Regions from separate parts of the Massilia phyllosphaerae genome, predicted to be linked through region 2. Evidence: predicted binding sites of a transcription regulator. Region 2 holds the regulator's gene; the other holds the start of a gene.
What was found. The regulator sigma-54, encoded in region 2, starts transcription at its own class of promoters, with help from an activator protein. The targets are predictions, from matches to a motif close to TGGCANGNAANCTGCTTT.
Positions count from the first base shown of each region.

Region 1: U1H99_RS17290 (ammonium transporter) is a predicted target of sigma-54. The motif match lies at 2,646-2,663, and genes of this name have one in related genera.

Region 1 is NZ_JAXSQX010000004.1:326,691-333,883, forward strand. Features, by position in the region: gene U1H99_RS17280 (allantoate amidohydrolase) at 1-1,417, shown strand, start outside; gene U1H99_RS17285 (oxidoreductase) at 1,464-2,531, shown strand; gene U1H99_RS17290 (ammonium transporter) at 2,713-3,918, shown strand; gene U1H99_RS17295 (MHYT domain-containing protein) at 3,920-5,935, opposite strand; gene U1H99_RS17300 (Zn-dependent hydrolase) at 5,973-7,193, opposite strand, start outside.
Region 2 is NZ_JAXSQX010000008.1:236,797-243,989, reverse strand. Features, by position in the region: gene U1H99_RS26220 (KpsF/GutQ family sugar-phosphate isomerase) at 1-674, shown strand, start outside; gene U1H99_RS26215 (KdsC family phosphatase) at 674-1,207, shown strand; gene lptC (LPS export ABC transporter periplasmic protein LptC) at 1,235-1,831, shown strand; gene lptA (lipopolysaccharide transport periplasmic protein LptA) at 1,859-2,446, shown strand; gene lptA (lipopolysaccharide transport periplasmic protein LptA) at 2,469-3,077, shown strand; gene lptB (LPS export ABC transporter ATP-binding protein) at 3,077-3,853, shown strand; gene U1H99_RS26190 (RNA polymerase factor sigma-54) at 3,856-5,355, shown strand; gene hpf (ribosome hibernation-promoting factor, HPF/YfiA family) at 5,425-5,787, shown strand; gene U1H99_RS26180 (enoyl-CoA hydratase/isomerase family protein) at 5,893-6,978, shown strand; gene U1H99_RS26175 (APH(3') family aminoglycoside O-phosphotransferase) at 6,983-7,193, shown strand, end outside.

The DNA.
Region 1 (7,193 bases), on a different contig from region 2:
CGCCTACAACGCCCGCTTCGGCTTTCCCTTCATCCTGGCGGTCAAGGGTCCCACCGGCCAGGGCCTGACGCGCCAGGCCATCATCGCCACCTTCCGCCGGCGCCTGGGCAACGGGCTGCCGGACGAGATGGCGGAAGCGCTGCGCCAGGTGCACCGCATCGCCGAGATCCGCCTGAACGGCCTGCTCGGGGCCGAACTCGCATTCGGTCCCGCGATCATGGCATGGGCCGAAGAGCTGGGGGGCATCAGCGACGACGAGGACGGCCTCACCTGCGCCTACATGACGCCAGCCCACCAGCGCAGCGCCGCGCGGCTGGCCGACTGGATGCGCGACGCCGGCATGGAGGTCAACATCGACGCGGTCGGCAACGTGGTCGGGCGCTACACGGCGGACGATCCCGATGCCAAAACGCTGATCACCGGCTCCCACTACGACACCGTACGCAACGGCGGCAAGTACGACGGCCGCCTCGGCATCCTGCTACCGCTGGCCATCGTCAAGCAGCTGCACACGCGCGCCGAGCGCCTGCCCTACCACCTCGAACTGATCGCCTTTGCCGAGGAAGAAGGTGTGCGCTTCCGCTCCACTTTCCTGGGCAGTAACGCGGTGGCCGGCCGCTTCGACCTGGCGCTGCTCGACACGCTCGATGCCGGCGGCACCAGCATGCGCACGGCGCTGGAGCAGGCGGGTCACGACCCATCGACCATCCCCGCCATCGCGCGCGATCCGTCCACCCTGCTCGGCTACGTCGAAGTCCACATCGAACAGGGGCCGGTGCTGCTCGAAAAAGGCTTGCCGCTGGGCGTGGTGACGGCGATCGCCGGCAGCTCGCGCTACCTGCTCGAGCTGGAGGGCCTGGCCAGCCACGCCGGCACCACGCCGATGTCGATGCGGCGCGATGCCGCCGCGGCCGCGGCCGAGGTCGTGCTGCTGGTGGAACGACGCTGCAGCGGCGCCGGCGCGCTGGTCGGCACCGTCGGCCAGCTGGCGGTGCCGGACGGTTCCGTCAACGTGATCCCGGGCCGCTGCCGGCTGTCGCTCGACATCCGCGCCGCCAGCGACGAGGAACGCCTGGCGGCGGTGCGTGACGTCTTCGACGGCATCGAAGCGGTGTGCGCGCGCCGCCGCATCGGCCTGAAAGTGGAAAAGCTGCTGGAAGCGCCGGCCGCGCCGTGCGCGCCGCGCTTGATGGACCAGCTGGGCGAGGCCGTGCAGCGCGCCGGCCTGCCGCGCTTCGACCTGCTGTCCGGCGCCGGCCACGACGCCATGGCGATGGCCGCCGTGACCGAGGTCGCGATGCTGTTCACGCGCTGCGGCAACGGCGGCATCAGCCACAATCCGCTCGAAACCATGACGGCGGACGACGCCGACATCGCCGCCCGCGTGCTGCTCGACTTCCTGCGCAAGTACCGCTGACGCCGCCCTACGCTACACTCTCCCGATCGTCAAACACGGAGGGAACATGCAAGACAAGACGCTACGGGTAGGCCTCATCGGTTTCGGCATGGCCGGCCAGACTTTCCATGCGCCACTGGTGCGCGCCACACCCGGCCTGCAGATCACGGCCGTGGCCAGCAGCGGCCCGGACAAGGTGCACGCCGCACTGGGCGACGCGGTCGCGGTGCTGGCCGACCCGCGTGCGCTGGCTACCAGCGACCTGGTCGACCTGGTGGTCGTCGCCAGTCCCAACGACACCCACTTCGAACTGGCCGCGCTGGCCCTGGAGGCCGGCAAGCACGTGGTGGTCGACAAGCCGTTCACGGCGACGGTCGACGAGGCACTGCGCCTGGCCGCGATGGCGCAGGAACGCGGCCTGCTGCTGAGCGTGTTCCACAACCGCCGCTGGGACAGCAGCACGCGCACCGCGGCGAAGGTGCTGGCCGCCGGCACGCTCGGCACCATCCGCCACGCCGCCATCCATTTCGACCGCTTCCGTCCGCAGCCGCAGCCGCGCTGGAAGGAAGCCGCGGCCGCGGGCGGCGGCACCTGGCTGGACCTCGGACCGCACATGCTGCACGAGGCGCTGCATTACTTCGGCTGGCCGCTGGCGATCCAGGCCGACCTGGCGGCGCTGCGGCCGGGCACCCAGGCCGACGACTGTGTCCAGGCGCGCCTGCGCTATGCCGACGGCCTGCGCGTGGACGTCGCCGCCAGCATGCTGACGGCCGCACCGCGTCCGCGCGTGGCGCTGTACGGCACGCGCGGCAGCTACGTCAAGCAGCACCTGGATCCGCAGGAAGCCACGCTGAAGACGGGCCGCATGCCGGACGGCGACGACGATGCCTGGGGCATCGATCCGGATATGGGCATGTTGTCGCTGGAAGATAAGGGCACGGTGACGGCAACCCCGATCGCCACCGAGAATGGCGCCTACCAGGCATACTACCGCGGCGTGCGCGACGCCATCCTGACCGGCGCACCGAATCCTATCCCGCTGGCCGACGCGATCGCGGTCATGCAGTTGCTGGAAGCCGGCCGGCGCAGCCATGAGGAAAGGCGCGAGATCGATCTGGGCGAACGTCCGATATAAGAAAGACAAGCCGACTCATCCAATCTGGCGCACCGGCGCACCACGACGGTGCTCGTGCACGAAAATCGGGCGCATGTTTCGAAGCGCCCGCACGAGGTGCATCGCTCACCAAAATGGAACGGTTATTGCTACTAAAAAGTGCTTACGCATTTCGCCTGCACTTTTTTAGGAACAGTACTGCATGGAAGCTTACAAAAGCGGCGCCGACGCGCTGTTCATCCTGCTCGGCGGGATCATGATCCTGGCGATGCACGCCGGCTTTGCCTTTCTGGAATTGGGGACGGTGCGCCGCAAGAACCAGGTGAACGCCCTGGTCAAGATCCTGATCGACTTCGCGGTGTCGACGGTCGCCTACTTCTTCGTCGGCTACGGCATCGCCTACGGCGTGCACTTCTTCGGCGCCACCGACACCCTGGTCGCCAACAACGGCTATTCGCTGGTGAAGTTCTTCTTCCTGCTGACCTTCGCCGCCGCGATCCCGGCCATCATCTCGGGCGGCATCGCCGAGCGCGCCAAGTTCCATCCGCAAATGGCGGCCACCGCGCTGCTGGTCGGCCTGGTCTATCCCTTCTTCGAGGGCATCGCCTGGAACAACCGCTTCGGCATCCAGGACTGGCTGGCGTCGACTTTCGGCGCGCCCTTCCACGATTTCGCCGGCTCGGTGGTGGTGCATGCGGTCGGCGGCTGGGCCGCCCTGCCCGCGGTGCTGCTGCTCGGCGCCCGGCGCGGCCGCTATGCCAAGGACGGCCGCATCGCCGCCCACCCGCCGTCGAACATCCCCTTCCTGGCGCTGGGCGCGTGGATCCTGATGGTCGGCTGGTTCGGCTTCAACGTGATGAGCGCGCAGACGCTGGACAAGATGAACGGCCTGGTCGCCGTGAATTCGCTGATGGCGCTGGTGGGCGGCACCCTGAGCGCCTTCCTGCTAGGCCGCAACGACCCCGGCTTCACCCACAACGGTCCGCTGGCCGGCCTGGTGGCGGTGTGCGCCGGCTCCGACCTGATGCACCCGCTGGGTGCGCTGGTCACCGGTGCGGTGGCGGGTGCCCTGTTCGTCACCACCTTCACGCTGGCGCAGAACCGCTGGAAGATCGACGACGTGCTCGGCGTGTGGCCGCTGCACGGCCTGTGCGGCGCCTGGGGCGGCATCGCCGCCGGCATTTTCGGCAGCCATGCACTGGGCGGGCTGGGCGGCGTGTCGCTGCTGTCGCAGCTGGCCGGCACCGTGCTCGGCGTCACCATCGCGGGCCTGGGCAGCTGGCTGGTGTACGGCGCCCTGAAGGCCACGGTCGGCCTGCGCCTGGATCCCGAGCAGGAATTCGACGGCGCCGACCTGGCGATCCACCGGATCAGCGCCACGCCGGAACGCGAGACGACCTTCCAATAAATCAGCTGCTGCGCGTGGCCGCCCCGGTGCGCCGGCGCGCGGCCATGTCGGCGATGCGCGCCACCAGCGCGCCCGCATCGACCGGCTTGGCCAGGTAATCGTCGAAGCCGGCCTGCAGCGCCTTGTTGTAGTCGTCCTGGCGCGTCAGCGCGGTCAGGGCGATTGCCGGAATCTCGCCGCCGGCGTCGTGCGGACGGTGCCGGATGCGCCGCATCAGCTCGAAGCCGTCGACGTCGGGCATGCCGATGTCGCTGACGATCACGTCCGGATGCTTTTGCCCACCCTGGCGGTCCAGCAAGGCCAGCGCCATGGCGGCATTCGAGGCCGCCAGCGTCGCGGCGCCGCATTGCTGCAGGATCTGTTCGATCACGTCGAGCGTGTCCGGCGCATCGTCGACCAGCAGCACGCTCAGTCCGGACAGGTCGGCCAGCGCCTCCATCTCGGAAGTGGCCCCGGTACGCTCCCCCGCCTCCGGCTGCGCGCCGGATGCCGGCGCCGCCAGCGGCAGGCGCAGCGTGAAGGTGGTACCGGCGTTTTCACCGGCACTGTCGGCCTCGATGGTGCCGCCGTGCAGCTCGACCAATTGCCTGACGATCGCCAGGCCGAGGCCGAGGCCGCCGTGGCGGCGCGTGATCGAGGCATCCTGCTGGCGGAAGCGGTCGAACACGTGCGGCAGGAATTCCGGCGCGATGCCGATGCCGGAATCGCTCACGCGGACCAGTGCATCGCCGCCGTCGCGCGCCAGCGCCACCTGCACCGTGCCGCCGCCGGGCGTGAACTTGACGGCGTTCGACAGCAGGTTCCACAGCACCTGCTGCAGGCGGCCCGGGTCGCCGAGCACGTCGACGCACATGTCGCTCGCCTCGGCGGCCAGCTCGGTGCGCAGCGTGATGTGCTTGGCCGCTATGGCCGGCTGCACCGTGCCGAGTGCAGCCTCGATCACCTTGGCCAGGTCGACCCGCTGCACGTCCAGGCGCAGGGTACCGGCGACGATGCGGCTCATGTCGAGCAGGTCGTCGATCAGCTGGCCCTGGGCGCGCGCATTGCGCTCGATCGTGTCCAGGCCGCGCCGCAGCGTGGCCTCGTCCCTGACCCCGCGCTGGAGCATACCGGCCCAGCCGAGGATGGCGTTCAGCGGCGTGCGCAGCTCGTGCGACAGCGTGGCCAGGAATTCGTCCTTCATTGCGCTCAGGTGCTCGGCCTGGTCGCGCGCGGCGCGCTCGCGCACCAGCAGCTGCTCGCGCTCGGCGGCGGTCGCCTGCGACATCGCCATGATGCGCGCGTTGGCTTCCAGGCGCGCGTCGAACACGGACGCCATCAGGGCCAGGCTCAGCACGCCGAAAGTGGCGATCACGACCAACAAGGCGAGGCCGCCGCTGTGCGCACCGTCGCGCGCGGCCATGCACACGGCCCCTTCGGGGAAATTGGCCGCAGCCATGCCGGTATAGTGCATGCCGACGATGGCAAAGCCCATCACGATGGCGGCGCCGACGCGCGGCAGCCAGACCCAGGGCGTATTGCGGCGCAGGCGGAACGCGATCCACAATGCCAGCGCCGAGGCGCCGATGGCGATCAGCACCGACAGCGCAAACAGCCAGGGGTCGTAGACAATGCCGGGCGCCATGCGCATCGCCGCCATGCCGGTATAGTGCATCGCATTGATGCCGGCCCCCATCAACAGCGCGCTGAGCGCGAGCCGGATGGGGCCGAGGCGGGCGCGGCCGACCTGCCATAGCGCCAGGCCCGAGGCGGCGATCGGCAGCAGCAGCGACACCACCGTGATCGGGATGTCGAAGGCAATCGGGATCGGCAGGCTGAAAGCCAGCATCCCGACGAAGTGCATGGCCCAGATCCCGGACCCCATCGCAATCGCCCCGCCCACGGTCCAGGCATACCTGGCGCGGCCTTTGGATTCAGCGACGCGGCCGGCCAGGCTGAGTGCGGAATACGAGGCGACGATCGCGACGAAGATCGAGACCAGGACCAGGGAAATATCATAGTGCCCGGTCAGCATCATCCACGCGCGAAGTCAGACCGAAAGTGGTCCTTTTCTATTATGCAACAACGGCGTGCGGTATGGGATGTCCAATCGTGCGCGCGCCATCTTCCGGGCCGGCCGGTGCACCTGCCCGCGCCAGCATCGCATGCAGCAGCACATTGCAGCCGGCTTCCAGGTGGCCGGGCTGGGCGTCCTCGATCTCGTTGTGGCTGATGCCGTCCTTGCAGGGTACGAAGATCATCCCGGCCGGGGCCAGCCGCGCGACATAGATGGCATCGTGCCCGGCGCCCGAGACCACGTCCATGCTGGAATAGCCGAGCGTGGCGGTGGCGGCGCGCACCGCGTCCACGCAATCCGGGTGGAACGGACATGGCGGATAGTAGGACACGCGCTCGAGGTCGATCGACAGGCCGCTATCCTGGCGGGTCCTGTCGATGAAGGCGGTGATTTCCTCGTGCATCGTGTTGAGCAGCGCGTCATTCACGTTGCGCAGGTCGATGCTGAACTTGACCTGGCCCGGAATCACGTTGCGGCTGTTGGGGAACACCTGCACCATGCCGACCGTGCCGCGCCCGTAAGGCGGATAGCGGTTGGCGATGGCCACCACCTCCTGCATGATGGTCGTGGCCACCTGCAGCGCGTCGCGGCGCAGCCCCATCGGGGTCGGGCCGGCGTGCGCTTCCATGCCGCTTACCGTGCAGTCGTACCACGACAGGCCCATCACCGCCGGCACCACGCCGATCACCTTGTCGGCATCTTCCAGCACCGGCCCCTGCTCGATGTGGGCTTCGAAATAGGCGCCGATCGGATGCTCGCCCGGGGTCTGCTCGCCGGCATAGCCGATGCGCGCGAGTTCCTCGCCGACCGACTTCCCTTCGGTGTCGCGCGCCGCGCAGGCGGTCTCCAGGCTGAAGGCGCCGCAGAATACGCCGGAGCCCATCATCACCGGCACGAAGCGCGAGCCTTCCTCGTTGGTCCAGAAGGCGACTTCGATCGGGGCTTCGGTTTGTATATTGTGATCGTTCAGCGTGCGGATCACTTCCAGCCCGGCCAGCACGCCGTAGTTGCCGTCGAACTTGCCGCCGGTCGGCTGGGTGTCGATGTGGCTGCCGGTGACCACCGGGGCCAGCGCCGGGTTGCTGCCTTCACGGCGCATGAAGACGTTGCCGATCCTGTCGACGGTGATGGCGAGACCGGCGTCGCGTCCCCACTGGACCACCAGGTCGCGGCCCTGGCGGTCGAGATCGGTGAGGGCGAGGCGCTTGACGCCGCCCTT
Region 2 (7,193 bases):
CCGGCGAGAGCAGCGAGCTGGCGGTGGTGATCCCGGCGGTCAAGCGCATGGGCGTGCCCGTGATCGCGATGACCGGCAAGCCGGAATCGCGCCTGGCGACCATCGCCGACGTGCACCTCGACGTCTCGGTCGAGAAGGAGGCCTGCCCGTTGAACCTGGCGCCGACCGCCAGCACCACGGTCACTTTGGCGCTGGGCGACGCCCTGGCGGTGGCGCTGCTCGAGCTGCGCGGCTTCAAGTCCGAGGATTTCGCCTTGTCGCACCCGGGCGGCGCGCTGGGCCGCAGGCTGCTGACGCGCGTGCTTGATGTGATGCGCAGCGGCGACGCGGTGCCGAAGGTCGCGCCCGACGCGCTCCTCCTCGATGCGCTGCTCGAAATCTCGAACAAGGGCATGGGCATGACCGCGGTCGTCGACGCCGATGGCCGTCCGGTCGGCGTGTTCACCGACGGCGACCTGCGCCGCCTGATCGCCAAGGTCCAGGATTTCAGCAAGGTCGTGATCCGCGACGTCATGCATGCCGATCCGCGCCGCATTCATCCGGAGCAGCTGGCGGTCGACGCCGTCGCCGTGATGGAAGAGTTCCGCATCAACCAGATGCTGGTGGTCGACGCCGACGATAAACTGGTCGGTGCGCTGCACATCCACGACCTGACCCGCGCCAAGGTGATCTGATGGTGACTCCGCTGGCCCACATGGAACGCGCGGCGCGTGTCAAGGTCATGATCTTCGACGTCGACGGCGTATTGACCGACGGCAGCCTGACCTACAACGCCGACGGCGAAATCACCAAGACCTTCTTCGTGCTGGACGGCCTCGGCATCCAGCTGCTGAACCGCACTGGCGTGCGCACGGCGATCATCAGCGCCAGGAATTCGCCGATCGTCGTCAAGCGCGCGGCCGACCTCGGGATCACCCACGTGTTCCAGGGCCAGCACGACAAGCGCATCGCGTTTGCCGAGCTGCTCGAGAAGACCGGGGTGACGGCCGAGGAATGCGGCTACATCGGCGACGACGTGATCGACCTGCCGCTGCTCACCCGCGTCGGCTTCGCGGTCACGGTGCCGAGCGGCCACCCGGAAGTGCAGCACCGCGCGCACTACGTGACCAGGAACCCGGGCGGACGCGGCGCCGTGCGCGAAGTATGCGACCTGGTGATGCGCGCCCAGGGCACCTACGACCAGGCGCTCGCGCCGTATTTCGGTTGATCGAACGGACGGATAACGGATAACGTCATGGCACAGTACAAACGGACCGCGCACCGGGGCAAGCTCCTGGCCCTGATGCTGAGCGCCCTGTTCCTTGCCTTCGGCAGCTTCTGGCTGCTGCAGATCATGAGCAGCGACGGCGGCGTCGGACCGGTCAACGTGGGCAACGATCCCGACTACATCGTCGAGAACTTCAGCTTCGTGCGCATGGCCGAAACCGGCAAGCCGCGCTACGTGATCTCGGGCGAGCGCCTGACCCACCGCCCGGCCGACAACAGCTCGGTGATCGATAAACCGGTGGTGCAGGGCCTGAACACCGAGCATCCGCCGATGACCATGACCGCCCAGCACGCGCTGGTCAGCCAGAACCAGAACCAGGTCGACCTGAGCGGCGACGTCGACATCCAGCGGCCCGGCGCCGCCAACGCCCGGCCGCTGCGGGTGCGCACCGAGGCGCTGACCTTCCTGCCCGACGAGGACATCGCGAAGACCGACCGGGCGATCGAAATGAAGGTGGGCACGGCGACCGCGCACGGCGTCGGCATGGTCGCCAACAACGCCACGCAACAGGTGGAGCTGGGCGGGCGCGGGAAGATCGTCTTCCCGCCACGCAGCGCACGCTGATATGCACGCAATGAGGAACAGCATCCAATGAACAAGATCTTTGCCACCGCAGCACTGTTCCTGCCCCTGGCCCTGGCCAGCCTGCAGGCATCGGCGGAACGGGCGGATTCGCTCAAGCCGACTTCCATCAAGTTCGCCGATGCCCACATCGACGAGGCCACCCAGACCCGCACCTTCACCGGCGGCGTGGTGCTGACCCGCGGCACGCTCACGGTCATGGCCGACAAGGCGGTGGCCACCGAAACGCCCGACGGCTACAGTTACCTGACCCTGACCGCGGCGCCGGGCAAGTTCGTGAGCTTCCGCCAGAAGAGCGACCGCGGTCCCGACCAGTGGTTCGAAGGACGCGCCGAGCGCATCGAATACGACGACCGCGCCGAACTGGTAAAACTGTTCTCGAAGGCCGTCATCAAACAGAGCGAAGGCCCGACGGTGACCCAGGAAATGGACAGCGAATACATCGCCTACGACAGCCGCAAGGAACTGCTGGTCGGGTACAACGACCCCACCGGCGCCAGCGTGCCGGGCAAGGGCCGCGGCACCATGATCTACCAGCCGCTGCGCAAGACCGCGGCCACCGCCGCGGCCGCGCCGGCGCCGGCCGCGGCACGCTGATATCTACAAGGATCTGCATCCAATGAAAAAAACAATCGCCGTCGTCGCGCTGTCGCTGGCGGCCCTGAACGCCGCGGCCGAGCGCGCGGATGCGCAAAAGCAGGCCGCCATCGAGTTCGACCAGGCCCACATCGACGAAGTCACCCAGATCCGCACCCTGACCGGCCGGGTGGTGCTCACGCGCGGCACCCTGACGGTCAAGTCGGACAAGGCGGTGCTCAAGGAATCGCCCGAAGGCTACATGGTCCTGACCCTGACGGCGGCGCCGGGCAAGGTCGCCAGCTTCCGCCAGAAGCGCGACGGCGGCCCCAACCTGTGGGTCGAGGGCCAGGCCCAGCGCATCGAATACGACGAGCGCACCGAACTCGTGAAGCTGTTTTCTGACGCCACCGTCCGCCAGCTCGAGAACGGCCGCCTGTCGAGCGAGGTGAACGGCGCCTTCATCTCCTACGACAACCGCACCGAACAGGCGAACGTCGGCGGCAACGCCGGTGGCCAGAGCACGCCGGGACAGGGCCGCAACACGCTGATCCTGGCACCGCGCCGCGGCGCCGCGGCCGCACCGGCCACCACCCCGGCGCCGGCCGCGGGCAATGCGGCAGAGTCGTCTTCGTCTTCAGGAAAGCAATAATGGAATTACGCGCAGAAGCCACCGCCATCCAGGCCGGCAGCAGCACCCTTACCGCCAAGGGCCTCCAGAAAAGCTACGGCAAGCGCCTGGTGGTCCGCGACGTCTCGCTGCAGGTCGCCTGCGGCGAAGTGGTCGGCCTGCTGGGGCCGAACGGCGCCGGCAAGACCACCTCGTTCTACATGATCGTCGGCCTGGTGCCCTCGGACGCCGGCAGCATCGACATCAACGGCAACGACGTCACCGGCCTGCCGATCCACCGCCGCGCCTTGCTCGGCCTGTCCTACCTGCCGCAGGAAGCCTCGGTGTTCCGCAAGCTGACGGTCGAGGAAAACATCCGCGCCGTGCTGGAACTGCAGCGCGAGAACGGCAAGGCCTTGTCCAAGGCGCGCATCACCGAGCGCCTGAACGAACTGCTGGCCGAACTGCAGATCGAGAAGCTGCGCGAGAACCCGGCGCTGTCGCTGTCGGGCGGCGAGCGGCGCCGCGTCGAGATCGCGCGCGCGCTGGCGACCAACCCGCGCTTCGTGCTGCTCGACGAACCGTTCGCCGGCGTCGATCCGATCGCGGTGATCGAGATCCAGCGCATCGTGCGCTTCCTGAAGGAGCGCGGCATCGGCGTCCTGATCACGGACCACAACGTGCGCGAGACGCTCGGTATCTGCGACCGCGCTTACATCATCAACCAGGGCGCGGTGCTCGCATCCGGACGCCCCGACGATATCATCGCCAATGAATCGGTCCGCCGCGTCTACCTGGGTGAACATTTCCGGATGTAGTCATGAAACAGACGCTGCAACTCAAGACATCACAGCACCTTGCACTGACCCCGCAGCTGCAGCAGTCGATCCGGCTGCTGCAGCTGTCCACCCTCGAACTGCACCAGGAGATCGAGCAGGTCCTGAGCGATAACCCGCTGCTCGAGCGGCTCGACGATCCGCTCGACCGTTCGGTACGCCTGCTGGCCGACGGCGCCATCAACCACAATGCCGCCACGCCGGGCGAGGCTCCGGCGCCAGGCCAGACCGCGAATGGGGAAGAGGGCAACGGCAGCGGCAGCGGCAGCGGCAGCGAAGGCGACGCGCCGGAAGGCGGCGCAGAAGACGGGGGCGGCGGCGACGGCGATGGCGGCGACTGGGGCGAGCCCGGCCGCGGCAGCGGCGGCGACGACGAAGATGGCCGCCCGCAGCTGGAAGCCAGCCCGGTCACCCTGCGCGAACACTTGATGGAACAGGTGCGCATGACCTGCAGCGCGGCGCGCGACTGTGCGCTGGTCGAGCTGGTGGTCGACGCGCTCGACGACAACGGCTACCTCGAAGAAGCGCTGGACGACATCTACGCGCGCCTGCCGGAAGAGCTGGAAATCGAATTCGACGAGCTGCGCACCGCGCTGGCGATGGTGCAGAGCATGGACCCGCCGGGCGTGGGGGCGCGCAGCGCGGCCGAGTGCCTGGCGCTGCAGATCCGCCGCATGCCGGGCGTGCCGCTGGTCACGCGGCGCATGGCGCTGACCATCGTCGAAAAGTATCTCACCTGGTTCGCGCAGCGCGAATTCAACAAGCTGAAAAAAGCGCTCGACTGCGACGACGAAGACTTGCGCGAAGCCCAGGCCGTCATCCGCCAGTGCAATCCGCACCCGGGCGCGGCCTTCGCTTCCGACGTGTCGGACTATGTGGTGCCGGACGTGATCGTGCGCCGCGCCAAGGACGGCTGGAGCGTGCAGCTGAACCCCGAAGTGATGCCGCGCCTGCGCGTCAACACCCTGTACGCGCAGGCGCTCAAGCAGGGCAAATCGGAGACCCAGCTGGGCGCGCAACTGCAGGAAGCGAAGTGGCTCATCAAGAACATGCGCCAGCGTTTCGACACCATCCTGCGCGTGGCCCAGGCCATCGTCGACCGCCAGCGCAACTTCTTCTCGCACGGCGCGGTTGCCATGCGGCCCCTTGTTTTACGCGAGATAGCTGATACACTAGGTCTACACGAGAGCACAATCTCTCGCGTAACAACGCAGAAATACATGCTGACACCGCACGGCATGTTCGAGCTGAAGTACTTTTTTGGGAGCCACGTGGCGACCGAAGCAGGGGGCGAAGCCTCCTCGACGGCGATTCGTGCGCTCATCGTGCAACTCACAGGAGCCGAAGACCCCAAGAATCCATTATCCGATAGCAAGATCGCGGAAATGCTGGGGGAACAGGGAATGGTCATTGCGCGCCGTACGGTCGCAAAGTATCGCGAAGCGTTAAAAATCCCGCCCGTCAGCCTCCGCAAATCTCTGTAACAGCAGCTGTCCGCTGCGCGCACTTTTTATCAGCGTTCGGACAGCCGCGCATTTTCAGGAGGAGTGTGTATGAATCTCACCATCAGTGGTCATCATCTCGATGTCACCCCGGCCATCCGTGAATACGTGCAGAACAAGCTGGAACGCATTACCCGCCATTTCGATCAAGTGATCGACTCCCACGTCATCCTCTGCATCGACAATCTTACCCAGAAAGACAAACGCCAGAAGGCCGAGATCAACCTGCGTGTTGCCGGCAAGATCCTCCATATCACGAGCGCCGCGCATGACCTGTATGCCGCGATCGACATGTTGATGGACCGCCTCGACCGCCAGGTCGTCAAATACAAACAGATGCTGCAAAATCACAGTCACACCGCGCTCAAGCGCCTGACTGAAGAAGGAGGAGACGAGGCTCCGGCCACGGCATAGACTGCCGGCTGAAGCACCGTAGACTAAGGGCGCATGGGGCGCCCTTTTTGCTTCTTGGCGCGCTCTGCACGTTACAATGTTATTTTAAAATCCATAAAAAATAACATGAGTGACACCGTGGAGACCCGGATCGCCAATGGCACCGGCATCATTACCCTGAACCGGCCGAAAGCCCTGAATTCGCTGTCGCTCGACATGGTGCGGGCATTGACCGACGCGCTGCTGGCCTGGCGCGACGAACCTGCCGTGGCGGCGGTGCTCATCCGCAGCAGCAGCGAAAAAGCCCTGTGCGCCGGCGGCGACATCCGCTTCTTTCACCAGGTCGGGCAGCTTCCGCCGCAGGGCGGCAGCGCGCTGCTCGAGGATTTCTTCACCGAAGAATACGCGCTGAATCACCTGATTCATTTCTATCCGAAACCGTATATTGCGCTGATGGACGGCGTGGTGATGGGCGGCGGCATGGGCATTTCCCAGGGCGGCCCGGAGTGCGCGCTGCGCATCGTGACCGAGCGCACGAAAATGGCGATGCCCGAAGTAAACATCGGCATGTTCCCCGATGTCGGCGGCAGCCATTTCCTGTCGCACGCGCCGGGGCGGCTGGGCTGGTACCTCGGCCTGACCGGCGCCACCATCGGCGCCGCCGACGCGCTCTACGTGGGTCTGGCCGACGTGTTCGTCCCGTCGGCGCAGCTGCCGGCCCTGGATGCGCTGCTGGCGTCGACGCCCGGCGCCGATGTGCCCGCTGCGATCCGCGCCTTTGCCGCACCGTTCGCCGGCCAGGCCGGCAGCAGCGAACTGCAGGCGCAGCGCGACCTGATCGACCGCTGCTTCGGCGCCGCCTCGGTGGCGGACACCATGGCTGCACTCGAACGGGAAACCGACCCGTTCGCGCACAAGGCGCTGGGCGCGATGCGCCAGCGCTCGCCGCTGATGATGTGCGTGACTGCCGAACTGCTGGTGCGCGGCGCTTCGCTCGGCGTGGCCGATTGCCTGCGCCTGGAACGCGCGCTGGTGCGCCGCACCTTCGAGCATGGCGAGATCCTGGAAGGCGTGCGCGCCCTCGTCATCGACAAGGACAATGCGCCACGGTGGAATCCGCCGGCGCTGGCGCAGGTCACGCCCGGGATGGTGGCGGACTTCTTCGCGCCGGTGTGGCCGGCGCATGCCCATCCGCTGCGCCATCTCGACTAGCGCCGTGGACTCCACCTTACTTCAGCCGCCGGCCGGCTGGCGCGCACGCCTGCAGGGCTACCGCTGGACCGAAGCGCTCGCGGGCTGTTCGGCAGCGTCGGTGTTCCGGCTCGATGCGCCCGGCCAGCCGTCGCTGTACCTCAAGACCGAACCGGCCGGGCTGCTGGCCGAACTGCCGGGCGAAGCCGAACGCCTGCGCTGGCTGGCCGCCGCCG